One region of the Azoarcus sp. KH32C genome, then DNA from elsewhere that is predicted to be linked to it. Evidence: predicted binding sites of a transcription regulator. Region 1 holds the regulator's gene; the other holds the start of a gene.

Region 1 (7,495 bases):
GCGCCCCGACAATGCCGCCGCACATGCTTACGCAGTGCGTCCCTCCGAGGAGGCCGATCAGAAAAGCTGCGACGTAGCCGGTTTCAGGCATGCGAAATTACACGACTCGATGACTGCCGGGAGCGTGAGGCCGCGGCGGCAAAAGCAATGCGGGCGTTGAAAAACGCCCGCACTTTAACACCTTCACGCCTGGCACGCAGCCACCCGAACCAGGGCAGCAGACAAAGTCAGATCACGCGGGAGTAACGAGCCCGCTCGCGGTCGGCACGCAGGTAGCGGTCAAAGACCATCGCGATGCCGCGCACCAGCAAGCGCCCCGGAGGCAGCACGCTGATCCACTTGTCGCTGACCTTGAGCAGTCCGGCCTCTTCCATCGCACGCAGATCCTGAAGCTCCTCGGCGAAATACTCGTCGAACTTGATCAGGTGGGCGATTTCGAAGGACTCGATCGACAGCTCGAAATGGCACATCAGCGCCTGGATGATCGAGCGGCGCAGCAGGTCGTCCGCCGTCAGCTCGATGCCGCGCAGCACCGGCAGTTCGTCGCGATCGAGTATGTCGTAGTACTCGTCGAGCGTCTTCACGTTCTGCGAGTACACCGGCCCGATCTTGCCGATCGCCGACACGCCGAAGGCAAGCAGATCGCACTCGGCCTGCGTCGAATAGCCCTGGAAATTGCGGTGCAACCGCCCCTGGCGTTGCGCGACGGTGAGCTCGTCGTCGGGCTTCGCGAAGTGGTCCATGCCGATATAGACGTAACCCGCCTCGGTCAGCCGGCGAATCGCCAACTGGAGGATCTGAAGCTTGGTGTCGGACGTCGGCATGTCCTCGACCGCGATGCGGCGCTGCGGCTTGAACAAGCCCGGCAGGTGCGCATAGCTGTACAGCGAAATACGGTCCGGCGACAGCTCCAGCACCTGTTCCAGCGTGCGATTGAAGCTGATCATGTTCTGGCGCGGCAGACCGTAGATCAGGTCCATGCTGATGGACTTGAAGCCGGTGGCACGCGCCGAATCGATAACGAGCTTGGTTTCATCGAAGCTCTGGATGCGGTTGACCGCAGCCTGCACATCCTCGTTGAAATCCTGCACCCCGACGCTCATGCGGTTGAAGCCGAGGTCAGCGAGCAGCTTCACGGTTTCGAAATCGACCTTTCGCGGATCGACCTCGATCGAGTACTCGCCGTTCGGCACCAGCGTGAAACGCTTGCGCACCGACTCCATCAGCTCGCGCATTTCGTCGTGCGACAGGAAGGTCGGGGTACCACCGCCCAGGTGCAGCTGGGTGACCTGCCGGCTGCCGCCGAGCGAAGCCGCCACGAGATCCATTTCCTTCTCGAGGTACTTGAGGTACTTCGCCGAGCGTGCGTGATCCTTGGTGATGATCTTGTTGCACGCGCAGTAGTAGCAGATCGTGTTACAGAAGGGGATGTGGAAGTATAATGAAAGCGGCTTACTGACCCCTCCGACCCCGCGCTGAGCCAGCCAGTCGCGCAAGGCACGTGCGTCGAACGCTTCCACGAAGCGGTCGGCCGTCGGATAGGAGGTGTAACGCGGCCCGTTGATGTCGAAGCGACGAATCAACTGCTGATCGAAGACTAGATCTTTCTGACTGGTCATGGTTGTGTCGGTAGAGTGCATTTCGTACGATCTCAAAAAGCAGCACTTTTGTGGTTGACGTGGATCAACTTAGCATTTCACAGCTTATCCGCATCCACCGCATCTCTGTAGAGGAAACCAGATTATCGTGCAAATGAAGGCGACGGTGCCGATTACGGTTGCCGGTCTCAAGGTGGCATGCTCGCAATGCAACCTCGTCGAGTTGTGCCTGCCGTTCGGGATGTCGGAAAACGAAATCGACCGTCTCGACGAACTGGTCGGTGCGCGCCGCAAGATTAAGCGGCAGCAGCACCTGTATCGCGCAGGGGATCCGTTCGAGGCGATCTACGCGATCCGGACGGGTTCGTTCAAGACCGACGTGCTTCTCGAGGACGGGCGCGAGCAGGTCACCGGCTTCCAGATGACAGGCGAGATCATCGGATTGGATGGTATCAGCACCGAGCAGCACTCGTGCAACGCCGTGGCGCTGGAAGACAGCGAAGTCTGCGTGATCGCCTACAGCAAGCTGGAAGAACTCTCGCGGGTCGTCGAAGGCCTGCAGTTGCAGTTCCACAAGGTAATGAGCCGGGAGATCGTGCGCGATCACGGCGTCATGACGCTGCTCGGATCGATGCGCGCCGAAGAACGGCTTGCGGCCTTCCTGCTGAACATGTCGCAGCGCTTCACGGCGCGGGGCTTTTCGGCGGCCGAATTCCACCTGCGGATGACCCGGGAGGAAATCGGCTCCTATCTCGGACTCAAGCTGGAAACCGTTTCCCGTGCGTTCTCGCGCTTCCAGGAAGAAGGGCTGATTGCCGTTCAGCAGAAGCACATCCGCATCCTCGACAGCGCCGGCCTGAAGAAGCTGATCCAGCATCCTCACCGGAGTTGAGCGTTTTCGGGCAGGTGCGTCCTGCCGTCGCTCGCCATCCGGAATCGCCCGAAAGCGGGATCACGAACCAGCGACGAACGCCAGATAGCCCACCGGATTCTTGGTAACGGCAACCGACACGATCCACAGAAAGGTCACGACGGCCGCAGCGAATGCTGCGACACGGATACGCATCGTCGCGCCGCGCCGCAACGCGACAGCCCCGAGCAGGACGTAGACGACCAGGCCAAAGACCTTGGCGGTCACCCAGGGAGAAAGGAAGGGATACTGCCCGCTCATCGTCGCCAGCGCGATCGCGCTGCCGAGGAACACCGTGTCGATCACGTGCGGCAAAGTACGCGTCACCCTGTGATTGGCCAACGGGCTGCGACGCATCATCCACACACCCTGCAGCAGGAAGCCGCAGCCGCTCAGGGCGGCGCAGAACATGTGCAAGTGCTTGACGGCAAGATACATCGCTCACCCCGGACGGCCGTCGGCGCGCGGACGCAGGTAGATCGGCACATAGCGGACCGCCCATGAGCCGAACACGCCGACCCACCCGAGAACGGAGACCAGCATCGCCCACGGCGCCCATCCTGCGGGCACCAATTCAGCGAACACCCGCGTTACCGCCACCAACTCGAGCGTCAGAAAGAGGCCCCAGGTGAGCCGGTCTGCGGTCAGCTTCCGGCCGGAATGGCCCAAGGTCACGCGCGACACCATCCCCATCAATACGGAACCGAAGAAACCGACCCCCAACGCATGAAGCGGTGCCAGCCCCAGGATCTGCACTCCGCCCAACGCGGCCGTCGACTGGATGGCGAACAACGACCAGGCAATGCCGAGCCACAGGAAACCGATGTGGAGCATCGCGAGCAGAGGCACCTTCAGCGCCGACAGGAGTCGCCATTGACGGGACAACCACAACGACGCGACGGCCGCGGGCAAGTCGACGATCCAACTGAACGCAGACGCCCCGGCCATCGACAGTCCACCATGAACGACGCTCGCTCCGACGACGAGCCAGAGCGCCCACACCGGCCGCACGACCTGATATCCGGGGATCGGCCCTGTCGAGAAGAACGGAATCATGCGATGGCACACGCTGAAGAATACCGGCAGCAGACACCACCAGACGGCTGCATTGATGGCCACGCGTGCCGCAATGGGACCCGCCCCGATGGCGACGCCCATCCACGCCAGCGGCGCTAGCGCGCCCGCCGTCACTGCGTAGCAGATCGCCCGCGCGTGCAAAGCCTCCAGATCGCCGTGATGGGCGACCTGCCACAACACCCATAGCACGCCGATCCACCCGGCCAGCACCAGTATGAGGCCCGCTGTCAGCAGTCCCGGCACCACCATTCCAATCGCGGCAATTACCCAGCCCGCCGCAAGAAGACGCCATGCGCCTAGCCAACGAGCTTGCGGAATTTCGTCGAACGCCTGCCAACGTGGCATCGCCGTCAGCAAGAAGCCGAACATGAAAAGCGGGAACATCCCACAGGTCACCAGCAACGCATGCATCCATACGGGCGGAAGGGTCCATGGCATCGACGGTGCCAGTCCTGCACGCGCCGCGATTTCGACGGTCCAAAGCGTGAAGGCCGTCAGCAGCATGACCGCGCCGGACAGGAACATGGAGCGGTGCGGCGCAGCGAAGACAATATGTCGCTCGCTTCCCGATTCGTTGCCGTTGCGTCGCTGCATTCCTTCCTGCTCCTCAAGCCCATTTAGCCGACGGCGCGTTGCACGCATAAAGTCATGCAAGCCGTCGACACGGTAAAATCACCGAGTTTCCTGCCGGAGTCCGTAATGTCCACACCCCCAACCGACATACCAACCCAGCTGCGTCATATTTCGTTCTTCGGTCAGCTTTCCGACGAAGACCTTGCACACATCGCTCGCTACACTCGCGAGCGCCACCTCGAAAAAGGCGAAGTCCTTTTCCAACGGGGCGATGCCGTCCATGGCTTCTACTTCGTCGTATCGGGACAGATGAAGCTCGCCGTGTCATCCCCCCAGGGCAATGAAAAGGTCGTCGAGATCATCAGCCCGATGCAGACCTTCGGCGAGGCGGTGATGTTTCTGAACCGTCCCTACCCCGTCTTCGCCGAAGCGCTTTCTCCAACCCACCTGCTTCACATCGGTCAGGCCGTGGTGTCCGAACTGATCGATCAGGACGTAGGCTTCGCCCGCAAGCTCCTGGCCGGCATGGCAATCCGTCTCCACGGCATGATCCAGGACGTCGAAACCTACTCCCTGCGCTCGAGCATGCAGCGCGTGATCGGCTACCTGCTGCAGCAGGCGGAAACCGCGGGCGGCAACACCAGCCGCGACATCGAGCTCCCCACAAGCAAGCAGGTCATCGCCTCACGGCTCAATCTCACGCCCGAGACCCTTTCGCGGATCTTCCACGACCTGAACAACGCCGGCCTGATCACGGTACACGGCAAGCACATCACCCTGCACGACCCGAACCGCCTCGCCCGCCATCAGGGGTAGAAGCGTCTCTGTTCTGAAGGTGCGGGATCATTGTCCGCGACACCTTCAGGCAGACGCCTTGACTCGTATCAACCGGCGAAGACGGCCTTCCCGCTCAACGTTCCAGGACGTATGTGCCGGGAGCGGCGGCCAGAGCCGGGAAGTCGGCTGATGCAGCAGGACGCGCGTCGACAAGCTCGCCGCAGCGGGGCTTAAGCCATGCCATCCAGTCGGTCCACCAGCTGCCGGCATGTTCTTCGGCGTGATTGCGCCAATCCTCCGCCTTATCGGAACGATGTGGGTCGGCCACCCAGTACGTCCTTTTGGGGGGATTTACCGGCGGATTGACGATGCCGAGGATGTGTCCGGAGCTCGACAGGACGAAACGTTTCGGGCCGGTCACGAAGTTATTGATGCGGAAGGTCTGCACCCAGGGCGCAATGTGATCATCCTCCGCCGACACTGCGTACAGCGGCTGCGTGATCTTCGACAGATCAATCTGTTCTCCCGCCACCGTCAGTCCTCCCGGCTCGATGAGGCGGTTCTTCAGATAGAGTTCGCGCAAATACCACGCATGCATCGCAAACGGCATGCGCGTCGTGTCCATGTTCCAGTAAAGGACGTCGAAGGGCTGCGGGGCTTCGCCATAGAGCCAGCTGTGCTCCACGTAATGCCAGATCAGGCTGTTCGAGCGCAAGAGCCGGAAGGCAGAAGCCATCTCCTTGCCGTCGAGGTAGCCCTTACGCGCCATGCCCTCGGTCAGGTACCGAACACTAGCGTCATCGATGAACACCTCGATGTCGCCCGGTTTGTGGAAATCCACAAGGGTCGTGAAGAGCGTCCAGTCGGCAACTGGCACCTCCTCGGGGCCGAAGCGCCGGTTCGCCCACGCCATGTACATCGCCAGAGCCGTCCCGCCGATGCAGTAGCCGGCAGCATGCACACGACGCGCGCCGGTCAAGCGACGGGCGGTTTCCACGATCGCGTGCACGCCGTCCTCCAGGTAGCGGTCGAAGGTGACGTCCCGCATTGCCCCATCCGGGTTTTTCCAGCTGGTGATGAAGACGTCGAGTCCCTGGTCGAGCAGGAAGCGCACCATGCTCTTCTTGGGCACGAGATCGAGGATGTAGAACTTGTTGATCCACGGCGTGACGATCACCACGGGCTCGGCATGGACCTTCGCCGACGTCGCCGAATAATGGATCACTTCGAGCAGGTCATTTCGGAACACCACGGCACCGGGAGCCGTTCCCAGCGTTTCCCCGACCTTGAAGTCCCCGGGGCTGCTCATCCTGATCTCGCCCGCCTCGACGTCGGCCATGAAGTTCTGCCACCCCTGTGCCAAGCTGTCACCGCGACTCTCGACCGCTTTACGGATGGCAACCGGATTCGTCCAGAAAAAGTTCGTCGGCGCCACCGCATTGAGCCATTTCCGCCACCAGAACGCGGCACGACGACGTTCCTTGCTGGACAAACCGGGTGTGTCGTAAAGCATGTCCTGCACGTGCCGCGTCACGGCCAGGTACCATTCCTTCGTCAGATCCCAGCTCGCCGCCTCGGTCCATGCCGGATCGACAAAGCGCGCATCGTCGCTATTGGGGCTGATCGGGTCCCTACTCCGCATACCGACAGCACGCAGCATCGAGTGCCACTGCAAACGGGACAGGTCGCTCGACAGACTCAGGAAGTGCTCCATCAATTCCTGCGGATGCGCCAGCCACGCCAGTTGCGCGTGCACGATCGGCGCTGCCATACCTAGCGGGTCTACAGTTCCTTCGACCGTATCATGCAATTCCCGCAAGGTACGTTTGACCGTCTTCCCCGGATCGATCGGCTCAACGGTCTTTGCAGTTTTCCTCGTTGCCACGATGTTTGACTCCTGCTCCTGGATTCGCTTTCCTTCGCGCGCCACATCATCGTGCGCTCGATCACTGGAAGGCAAGGTGACCTCCGGGGACATTTCTGCCCGCGCCTGCAATCGTTCGTACAGAAGTTCAAATAATACGCCCACCACCCGCGGACTTCCGCCCGCGGAAGTTACGCACCCGCAGCGACGCGTATGGATGACTCGGTTGGCCGCGAACCTCCAGAGATGCCACATCCATACGCATCCCTTCATGCCGACGACGCTCCTGACATTCTGTCATCGCCTGTTGACGTGTATCAACGAGAACACACCGGATTAACCTGCACGGAAGCGGCTGGCTATAATTAAGCGACGGTCCTAACAAGGGGAAGCACGATGTTCAAGCACATACTCGTCCCGACTGATGGCTCACCGCTGTCCGAGGGGACGGTTTCACGCGCGGTATTGTTCGCCAAGGACGCCGGCGCCCGGATCACATTCTTCTACGCCCAGCCCGATTTCCCGATGCCAATCTACGGAGAGGGAGCACTGATCGATCCGACAACGCCGGAGCAGTTCAGCAAGGCCGCTGCCGACGAGGCGAAACGGATCCTGGACGCCGCCAAGTCGATCGCCGACGCGGCCGGAGTCAACTCCGATACCGACACGGTAGTCAATGAAGTCCCGTACGAAGCG
Region 2 (7,495 bases), 340 kb from region 1:
TGCTGGCGTCGATGAGCGTGCCGTTGCTGGAAAGGCCGACGTAGAAGCCCATGTCCTTGGCGCGTCGGCCGATGTCGAAGATGTCCGGGCGCAGCAGCGGTTCGCCGCCGGAGAGGATCAGCACCGGCACACGGAAGGCCTTGAGGTCGTCCATGACGCGGAAGACTTCGGCGGTCGACAGCTCGCCGGCGAAATCGGTGTCCGCGGAGATCGAGTAGCAGTGTTTGCAGGTGAGGTTGCAGCGGCGGATCAGGTTCCAGATGACGACCGGCCCCGGGGGATTGCGGCGCGGAGCGACGGGGGTCGGCTGGTCGAGTTCGCGGATGAAGCTGGAGATGCGGAACATGGTTTGCCTCCGTGATGGTGGCGATTACAGCGGGATGCTTGGGAAGAAGAAATGACGAGGGTCAAACTGCCCGCTCCCGCTCCGGGGTGTTCCACGCCTCGTTGGCGCGAGCGGACGCCTCGGCATGAAACACCCCGGAGCGGGAGCTGCGTCGTGCGGGTTTGCTCCCTTCATGCTGTGGGTCCGATTCTCAGACCGGTCTTTTTGAGGATGGAGGACGAGAACAGCACGTCGCGGGCGCGGCAGGCATCGGGGAAGCGAGTTTCGAGTTGGGCGGCGATATGGTCGAGTTGTTCTCTGACGGCGTCGCGACTATGTCCGTGCAGCATCGCGAAGAGGTTGTAGGACCATTCGGGGAGGCGGCGCGGGCGGCGGTAGCAGTGCGTGACTGCGTCGAGCGAGCCGAGCCACTCGCCGACCTCGTCGACGGCCTCGTCCGTGACGTCCCAGACCGTCATGCCGTTGGCCGTGTAGCCGATGGCGTAGTGATTGGGTACCGCGCCGATACGGCGGATGAGTCCGCGGTCCAGCATTCCTTGCACTCTCGCGAACAGTTCGTCGGCGGGGATGCCGACCTGTTCGGCGACGGCGCCCCAGGGATCGACGACGAGCGGCAAGCCCGCTTGCGTCGCGACAATGATGCGGCGGTCGAGGTCGTCGGCAGGTAGGTCGTTCATGCTTTCAGCTTCATCTCGACGAAGTATTCGCGTTCCTTCGGGAACAAAAAGACCGGAAGGCCGGTTGCAGTCTCGATGCATGCGGCGCAGTCGGCGATGGCTTCGCGCCGCTCGGTGGCGAGCACGAACCACATGTTGAGCGCGTGTTCGCGGCGGTAGTTGTGCGCGACTTCGGGGAAATCGTTGACCTTCGCCGCGACGCGTTCGAAGTCCGCCTCCGGCACGCGCATCGCAGCGAGACAAAAGGCGCCGCCGAGGCGTTCGATCTGGAACATCGGGCCAAAGCGAGTGAGCACCCGCTCGTCGAGCATGCGTTGCAGCCGCGCGAGCACCTCACCCTCGTCCAGGCCGAGACGCGCACCGACTTCGGCGAAGGGGCGGCGGGCCAGCGGGAAATCGCCCTGTAGCGCGTTGATCAGGGCACGGTCGATATCGTCGAGGCTGTGCGAGCCGCGTGAAGTCATTTCGCTCATGTATCGCCCTCCCTGAGATAGCACGCGCCCTGCTGCTTGAAGCGGCGGGTGCTGAAGAGCACGTCATGCGGCCAATGGTCGAGGTCCAGGCTCTTCGCGAGCTCGTCGCGCGTTGCCCGAACCGCCTCGCGGGTACGGCCGTGGATCATGCAAAAGAGGTTGTAGCGCCAGTCCGGGAGCGCGCGCCGACGGCGATAACAGAGCGTCACTGCGGGCTCAGCGGCGAGGAGACGGCCGATGCGACCGACCTCCTCGTCCGGCACATCCCACACGCACATCGCGTTCGCGCGAAAGCCTAATTCGTGGTGGCGGACGATGACACCGAAACGCTTGACGATGCCGTCGGAGAGCCAGCGTTCGATCAGTTCGATCGTCATACTTTCGCCGAGCTCGACGGTGCGCCCCAGCGCCTCGAAGGGTCGAGCGACGAGCGGCAGGCCGCCCTGCAGCGCGTGCATCAACCGGCGTTCAAGGCCGGGAAGTGCGCAGCCAGCCTCCTCGTTCGGCACCGGCACCACGGGTACCGCGCTAGACGCCACTCGCGGCGTACCGGCGAGATCGAAGCCCAGGTCGATATGGAACTCTTCCTCAAGCGGCAACACGACGACCTGACAGCCGGTGTCGCATTCGATTGCCGCGACGACTTCCTGCAGTCGTTGGGCGGACGCAGCCGTAACGACGAACCACAAGTCGAAGGCGTGCTCGCGTTGGTAGTTGTGATTGACCTCGGCGAATTCGCTGACACGCTCGGCGATGACGTGCAGCCAACCCTTCGGCGCGGACAATGCGGCGAGCGCACTCGCGCCGACACGGCGTGGCGCGAAGACCGGCCCCACCCGGCTGATGACGCCCGATGCGCACCATGCCTGCAACGCTCCCAGTACCTCGCCTTCACCGAGACCGCATTCTTCGCCGATCGCCGCGAAGGGTTCGGGGACGAGCGGAAAGCCGCGCTGGTAATCGTTCAGCAGGCGAAACGTACCGCTGTCCGCCGCATCATCGGCAACCTGCAGATCTGCCAGATCGATCACCCGCGTGCTATGGCACGGCATCCTAGAACCCGGTGCGGAAGGCGCGGCTCGTGAAGAAGATGCCGCTGGGGCTCGCCGCGGGCAACTCGGCGAGTTTCTGGTGTGTACGAGTGTCGTAGATCAGCACCTTGTCGTCGTCGCGCGCCGACACCCATACGGCCTCGCCGCGCGGCGTGAATTCGAGATGCAGAATCGCGCGGCCGGGCTGGAAGGTGTCGACCGGACGGTTCGTCAGCGTGTCGATGACTTGCATCCAGCCATTGTCGGGGAACGCGAAGTTCACCCACACCTCGCGCCCGTCGGGACGCGCCATCACGAACACGGGCTGACTCTTGACCGGGATGCGGGCGACTTCCTGCCAGGTCGCGAGATCGACGACCAGCACTTCGTGGCGGCCGATCGCCGGCAGGTAGGCACGGCCGCCCGCAACCGCCCAGCCGCGCAGGTGCGGCATCTTGTAGACGGGCAACGCCTGCTCGCCTCGGCCGTAGCCCGGCAGGATCGTGCGGACGCCCTGCTCCGGCCGCCACAGGTCGAGCATCGACAGCCCGTCCTCGCCGAAGAGGCCGGCGATGTAATAGCGCCCATCCGGCGTCACGAGCGCGTCGTACGGCTGCTTGCCCGCCGGGTAGCGCTCGGTTTTCGGATGCGCGGGATCGGACAGATCGGTGACGCGGATCTCGTTGGCGTCGAAGAGCGCATAGGCAAAACGGTTGCCCGGCAAGTCGACGAGGCCGACGACCTTCGACGCCTTGCCATCCGCGCCGTAGCTTGCCGGCACGTCGGCGACGAGCTCCAGCGTCTTCGCATCGAAAGCCTTGATGCCTCCGGGTTCGTAGTTCTGCGCAACGACGAGGCGGCCGTCCTGCGAGATCGCGCCGCCGATCGAATTGCCCGCCTGCAGCACGCGGCGCGCGATCGTCGCGGTCAGCAGATCGACCTTCGTCAGTCCGCCATCGCGGCCGAACACATAGGCGTAGCGCCCATCGCGCGAGAAGACCACGGATGCGTGCGACAAGTCGCCCAGACCCGACACCTGCGCCAAGCGGCTGCGCCCCGAGGTTTCGACGACCTGAATCTGACCGCTCGCACGCTCGATGACGACGCCAAGATCGCCGGTGCCGCGAACGGAGGGCGCAGGCGCGGTCGAGCATGCCGCCACCAGCAAGGCCGGCAAGGCGATCTGCACGGCCGTCTTTAGCTTGCGGAACATTGCTTCCCTCACCCTGTTCATTGTCCGACCGAACCCGAGTCGGGCGGAAAACCTTCGATCAGTCGCTCGACGATCCACACGGCCTCGCCCTCGCTGACGATGCCGCGAAACGGCGGCATCGGCGTTCCGGGACGGCCGCCGACGATCGTCGCAGCGAGCCCTTCGCGGGGCCGCTCGCGCAGCGCCGCCGGAGTCAGCGCTGGGCCGAGTCCTCCCTGCAATGTCAGCCCGTGGCAGGACCCGCAGTCCTGGCGCACCAGATGCACGAGCTCGCGCTGACGGTGTCCATCGGGAGCATTCGACTGCGCGCCCGCCTGCAAGGCCGTCAGTGCCAGACAGGCCGCTGTCGCGCGTAATCCCCAATCCGACACGTTCTCTCCCTCGCCGAACGAACCCTCGGCCCATATTCCCTGTCATGCCGTCAGCAAGCCGTCGGCGCACCGTGCAGTATCCGCCGGCATACGTCCGCGCTCCTTGATATCGGTTAATTTCCCACACTGCAGGAAGGGATAAAGTAGCGATGGAAAACTTCATCCCTGCCGACGAACCTTGCCGTGCGGAGCAATGCCTGCGGCATCACCGGAGATCCAGCCATGAGCACTCGAACGACCGCCCGCCCTCCTGCGGGGAAGGTTTACCTCGTCGGCGCGGGCCCGGGCGATGTGGAATTGCTGACGATGAAAGCGGCGCGCCTGATTGCGACGGCGCGTGTGGTCGTCTATGACCACCTGGTCGGCGCCGACGTCGTCGCGCTCGTGAATCCGGCCGCCCGGATGATCTACGCCGGCAAGGAGGCCGGCAACCATGCCTTGCCGCAGGACCAGATCAACGACCTGTTGGTCGAACTGGCGAGCGGCGGCCACGATGTCGTGCGCCTTAAGGGCGGCGACCCCTTCATGTTCGGCCGCGGCGGAGAGGAGATGGAGGCGCTTGTCGCCCACGGTATCGCCTGCGAGGTCGTTCCCGGCATTACCGCCGCCTGCGGCATTGCCGCCTGTACCGGGATCCCTCTCACCCACCGCGAGCATGCACGCTCGGTCGTCTTCGCGACCGGCCACCTGAAGGATGGCACCGTCGACCTCGACTGGCCCGCCCTCGCCCGCGCCAAGCAGACCGTCGTGATCTACATGGGACTCGGTGCACTGGACATCATCTGCCGCGAACTCGTGGCTCACGGCCTGCCCGGCGACACCCCGGCGGCAGTGATCCACGCCGGCACGACACCAGAACAAATCGTCCTCGCCGAACGCCTCGACCAGCTGGCCGACGCCGTCCGGCGCGATCGCATCCGGTCGCCGGCGCTCATCATGATCGGCTCCGTCGTATCTCTCTACCGTCCCCAGCCCGCCGCCGCGCCGGAAGCGACATGCGTTTGCTGATGCCGTCTGTGTATGCATCAATGGTGCGAGGAAAACCATGAATTGATCAAGGTTAAGGATTCCGACCCTCATCAGGATCACGCTTGGCATTCAGCGGAATGCGTCCGCGGCACACTTTTCATGAAAGGAGTTCAACCATGAGTAAGCACGGGAAATGGCTGTCCGGGGCGATGCTGCTTGCCAGCCTGCCGTTGGCGATTTCGCAGGCCTTCGCCGACGACGCAAAAAAACACGTGGACGAAGCCGAAGCGAAATATCAGGCCGGCGGTTCGCCCCTCGCGGATGTCGATCTGTATAAGGACAGCAACCCCGACGCACCCAAGATGAGCAAGGCCGAGTTCGACAAGGCGCGGAACATCTACTTCCAGCGCTGCGCCGGCTGCCACGGCGTGCTGCGCAAGGGCGCGACCGGCAAGCCGCTGACGCCGGACATCACCCTGTCCCGTGGCTCGGAATACCTGAAGGTGTTCATCAAGTACGGCTCGCCCGCCGGCATGCCGAACTGGGGCACCTCCGGCGAATTGAGCGACGACGAAGTCGACCTGATGGCCCGCTACGTCCAGCAGACGCCTCCGCAACCGCCCGAGTTCAACATGGCGGACATGAAGTCGACGTGGAAGGTCATCATTCCGCCGGAGCAGCGCCCGACGAAGAAGATGAACAACTACAACATCGCGAACATCTTCTCGACCACGCTGCGCGACAGCGGCGAGATCGCGCTGATCGACGGCGACACCAAGAAGATCATCAACATCATCAAGACCGGCTATGCGGTGCATATCTCCCGCATTTCCGCCTCCGGCCGCTACCTGTTCGTGATCGGGCGTGACGCGCGCGTCAATATGGTCGACCTGTGGATGGAGAAGCCGGACAACGTCGCCGAGATCCGCATCGGCCTCGAAGCGCGCTCGGTCGACACGTCGAAGTTCAAGGGTTTCGAGGACAAGCTCGCGATCGCTGGCGCCTACTGGCCGCCGCAGTTCGTGCTCATGAACGGCGATACGCTCGAGCCGCTGAAGATTGTCTCGACCCGCGGCATGACCGTCGACACGCAGGAATACCACCCCGAACCGCGCGTCGCCTCCATCGTCGCTTCCCACTTCAGGCCCGAGTTCCTCGTCAACGTCAAGGAAACCGGCAAGACGCTGATGGTCGATTACTCCGACATCAAGAACCTGAAGATGACCGAGATCGGCTCCGCGCGCTTCCTGCATGACGGCGGCTGGGACCTCTCGAAACGCTACTTCTTGGTCGCGGCGAACCAGTCGAACAAGGTCGCCGCGATCGACGCCAAGGAAGGCAAGCTCGCCGGCCTCATCGACGTCGGCAAGATCCCGCACCCAGGCCGCGGCGCGAACTTCGTCCATCCGAAGTACGGTCCGGTCTGGGCAACCGGCCACCTCGGCGACGACTCGATCGCGCTGGTCGGCACCGACCCGGAAAAGCACAAGCAGTACGCCTGGAAGATGGTCGACACCCTGAAGAGCCAGGGCGGCGGGTCGCTGTTCATCAAGACCCATCCGAAGTCGAACCACCTCTACGTCGACAACCCGCTGCACCCGGAGTCGAAGGTCAGCCAGTCGGTCGCCGTGTATGACCTCAAGAACCTGCAAGCCGGGTTCAAGGTCCTGCCGATCGGCGACTGGGCCGGCCTCAAGGACGACGGCGCGAAGCGGGTCGTTCAGCCGGAATACAACAAGAACGGCGACGAAGTGTGGTTCTCGGTGTGGTCCGCGAAGAACAAGGAGTCCGCGATCGTCGTCGTCGACGACAAGACGCTGCAACTGAAGACCGTGATCAAGGATCCGAAACTGATCACTCCGACCGGCCACTTCAACGTGTACAACACCCAGCACGACGTGTATTGATCGACAGGGGGCGGCCTGCCCCCCACCGGTCAACGCAAACGGCCAGCTCGCGCTGGCCGTTTTCACGTCTAACGAAGTCGCGACGAATCAGGCCGCAGGCCACGCTGCGAGGAATTCCTCCCAGTGCTTCGCGCCGATGCGCGTCAAGGCATCGCGCACCACCGCGACTTCCGCCGCGTAGCCCACCGCATCGAGCTGACCGCGCATGCGCTGGAACCCGAGATACACGAGATAGGTGTTCACGACATCGGTCTCGCAGTAGTCGCGGATTTCAGCAATCCGCCCCTCCTGAAACGCCGGCCACACCACGGAGCCATCCATGCCGAGCTTGCCCGGAAAGCCCATCAGTTTCGCGAGTTCGTCGAGCGGCGCGTTCGCGCGCGGCTGATACATCGCCAGCAGGTCCATCAGGTCCAGGTGGCGGCTGTGGTAGCGGCCAATGTAGCTGTTCCACTTGAAATCGCGCGAGTCGTTGTAGTCGCCCTCGCCCTGATCCCAATAACGCGGC

Evidence for each region. The regulator FNR, encoded in region 1, switches genes on or off when oxygen is low (the NO sensors DNR and NnrR bind a similar motif). The targets are predictions, from matches to a motif close to TTGANCTAGNTCAA.
Region 2: a site for FNR is predicted at 4,215-4,228, ahead of cobA (uroporphyrinogen-III C-methyltransferase). Genes of this name have one in related genera too.

What each region holds. Positions count from the first base shown of each region.
Region 1 covers NC_020516.1:3,589,073-3,596,567, forward strand. Annotated here, with positions in the region: gene AZKH_RS15855 (sulfite exporter TauE/SafE family protein) at 1-91, opposite strand, end outside; gene hemN (oxygen-independent coproporphyrinogen III oxidase) at 228-1,619, opposite strand; gene fnr (fumarate/nitrate reduction transcriptional regulator Fnr) at 1,753-2,490, shown strand; gene AZKH_RS15870 (SirB2 family protein) at 2,551-2,946, opposite strand; gene AZKH_RS15875 (NnrS family protein) at 2,950-4,179, opposite strand; gene AZKH_RS15880 (Crp/Fnr family transcriptional regulator) at 4,285-4,974, shown strand; gene AZKH_RS15885 (alpha/beta hydrolase) at 5,069-6,706, opposite strand; gene AZKH_RS15890 (universal stress protein) at 7,196-7,495, shown strand, end outside.
Region 2 covers NC_020516.1:3,925,040-3,932,534, forward strand. Annotated here, with positions in the region: gene nirJ (heme d1 biosynthesis radical SAM protein NirJ) at 1-346, opposite strand, end outside; gene AZKH_RS17545 (Lrp/AsnC family transcriptional regulator) at 517-1,023, opposite strand; gene AZKH_RS17550 (Lrp/AsnC family transcriptional regulator) at 1,020-1,496, opposite strand; gene AZKH_RS17555 (Lrp/AsnC family transcriptional regulator) at 1,493-2,548, opposite strand; gene AZKH_RS17560 (cytochrome D1 domain-containing protein) at 2,550-3,740, opposite strand; gene AZKH_RS17565 (cytochrome c) at 3,758-4,111, opposite strand; gene cobA (uroporphyrinogen-III C-methyltransferase) at 4,334-5,119, shown strand; gene AZKH_RS17575 (nitrite reductase) at 5,257-6,987, shown strand; gene AZKH_RS17580 (3'-5' exonuclease) at 7,075-7,495, opposite strand, start outside.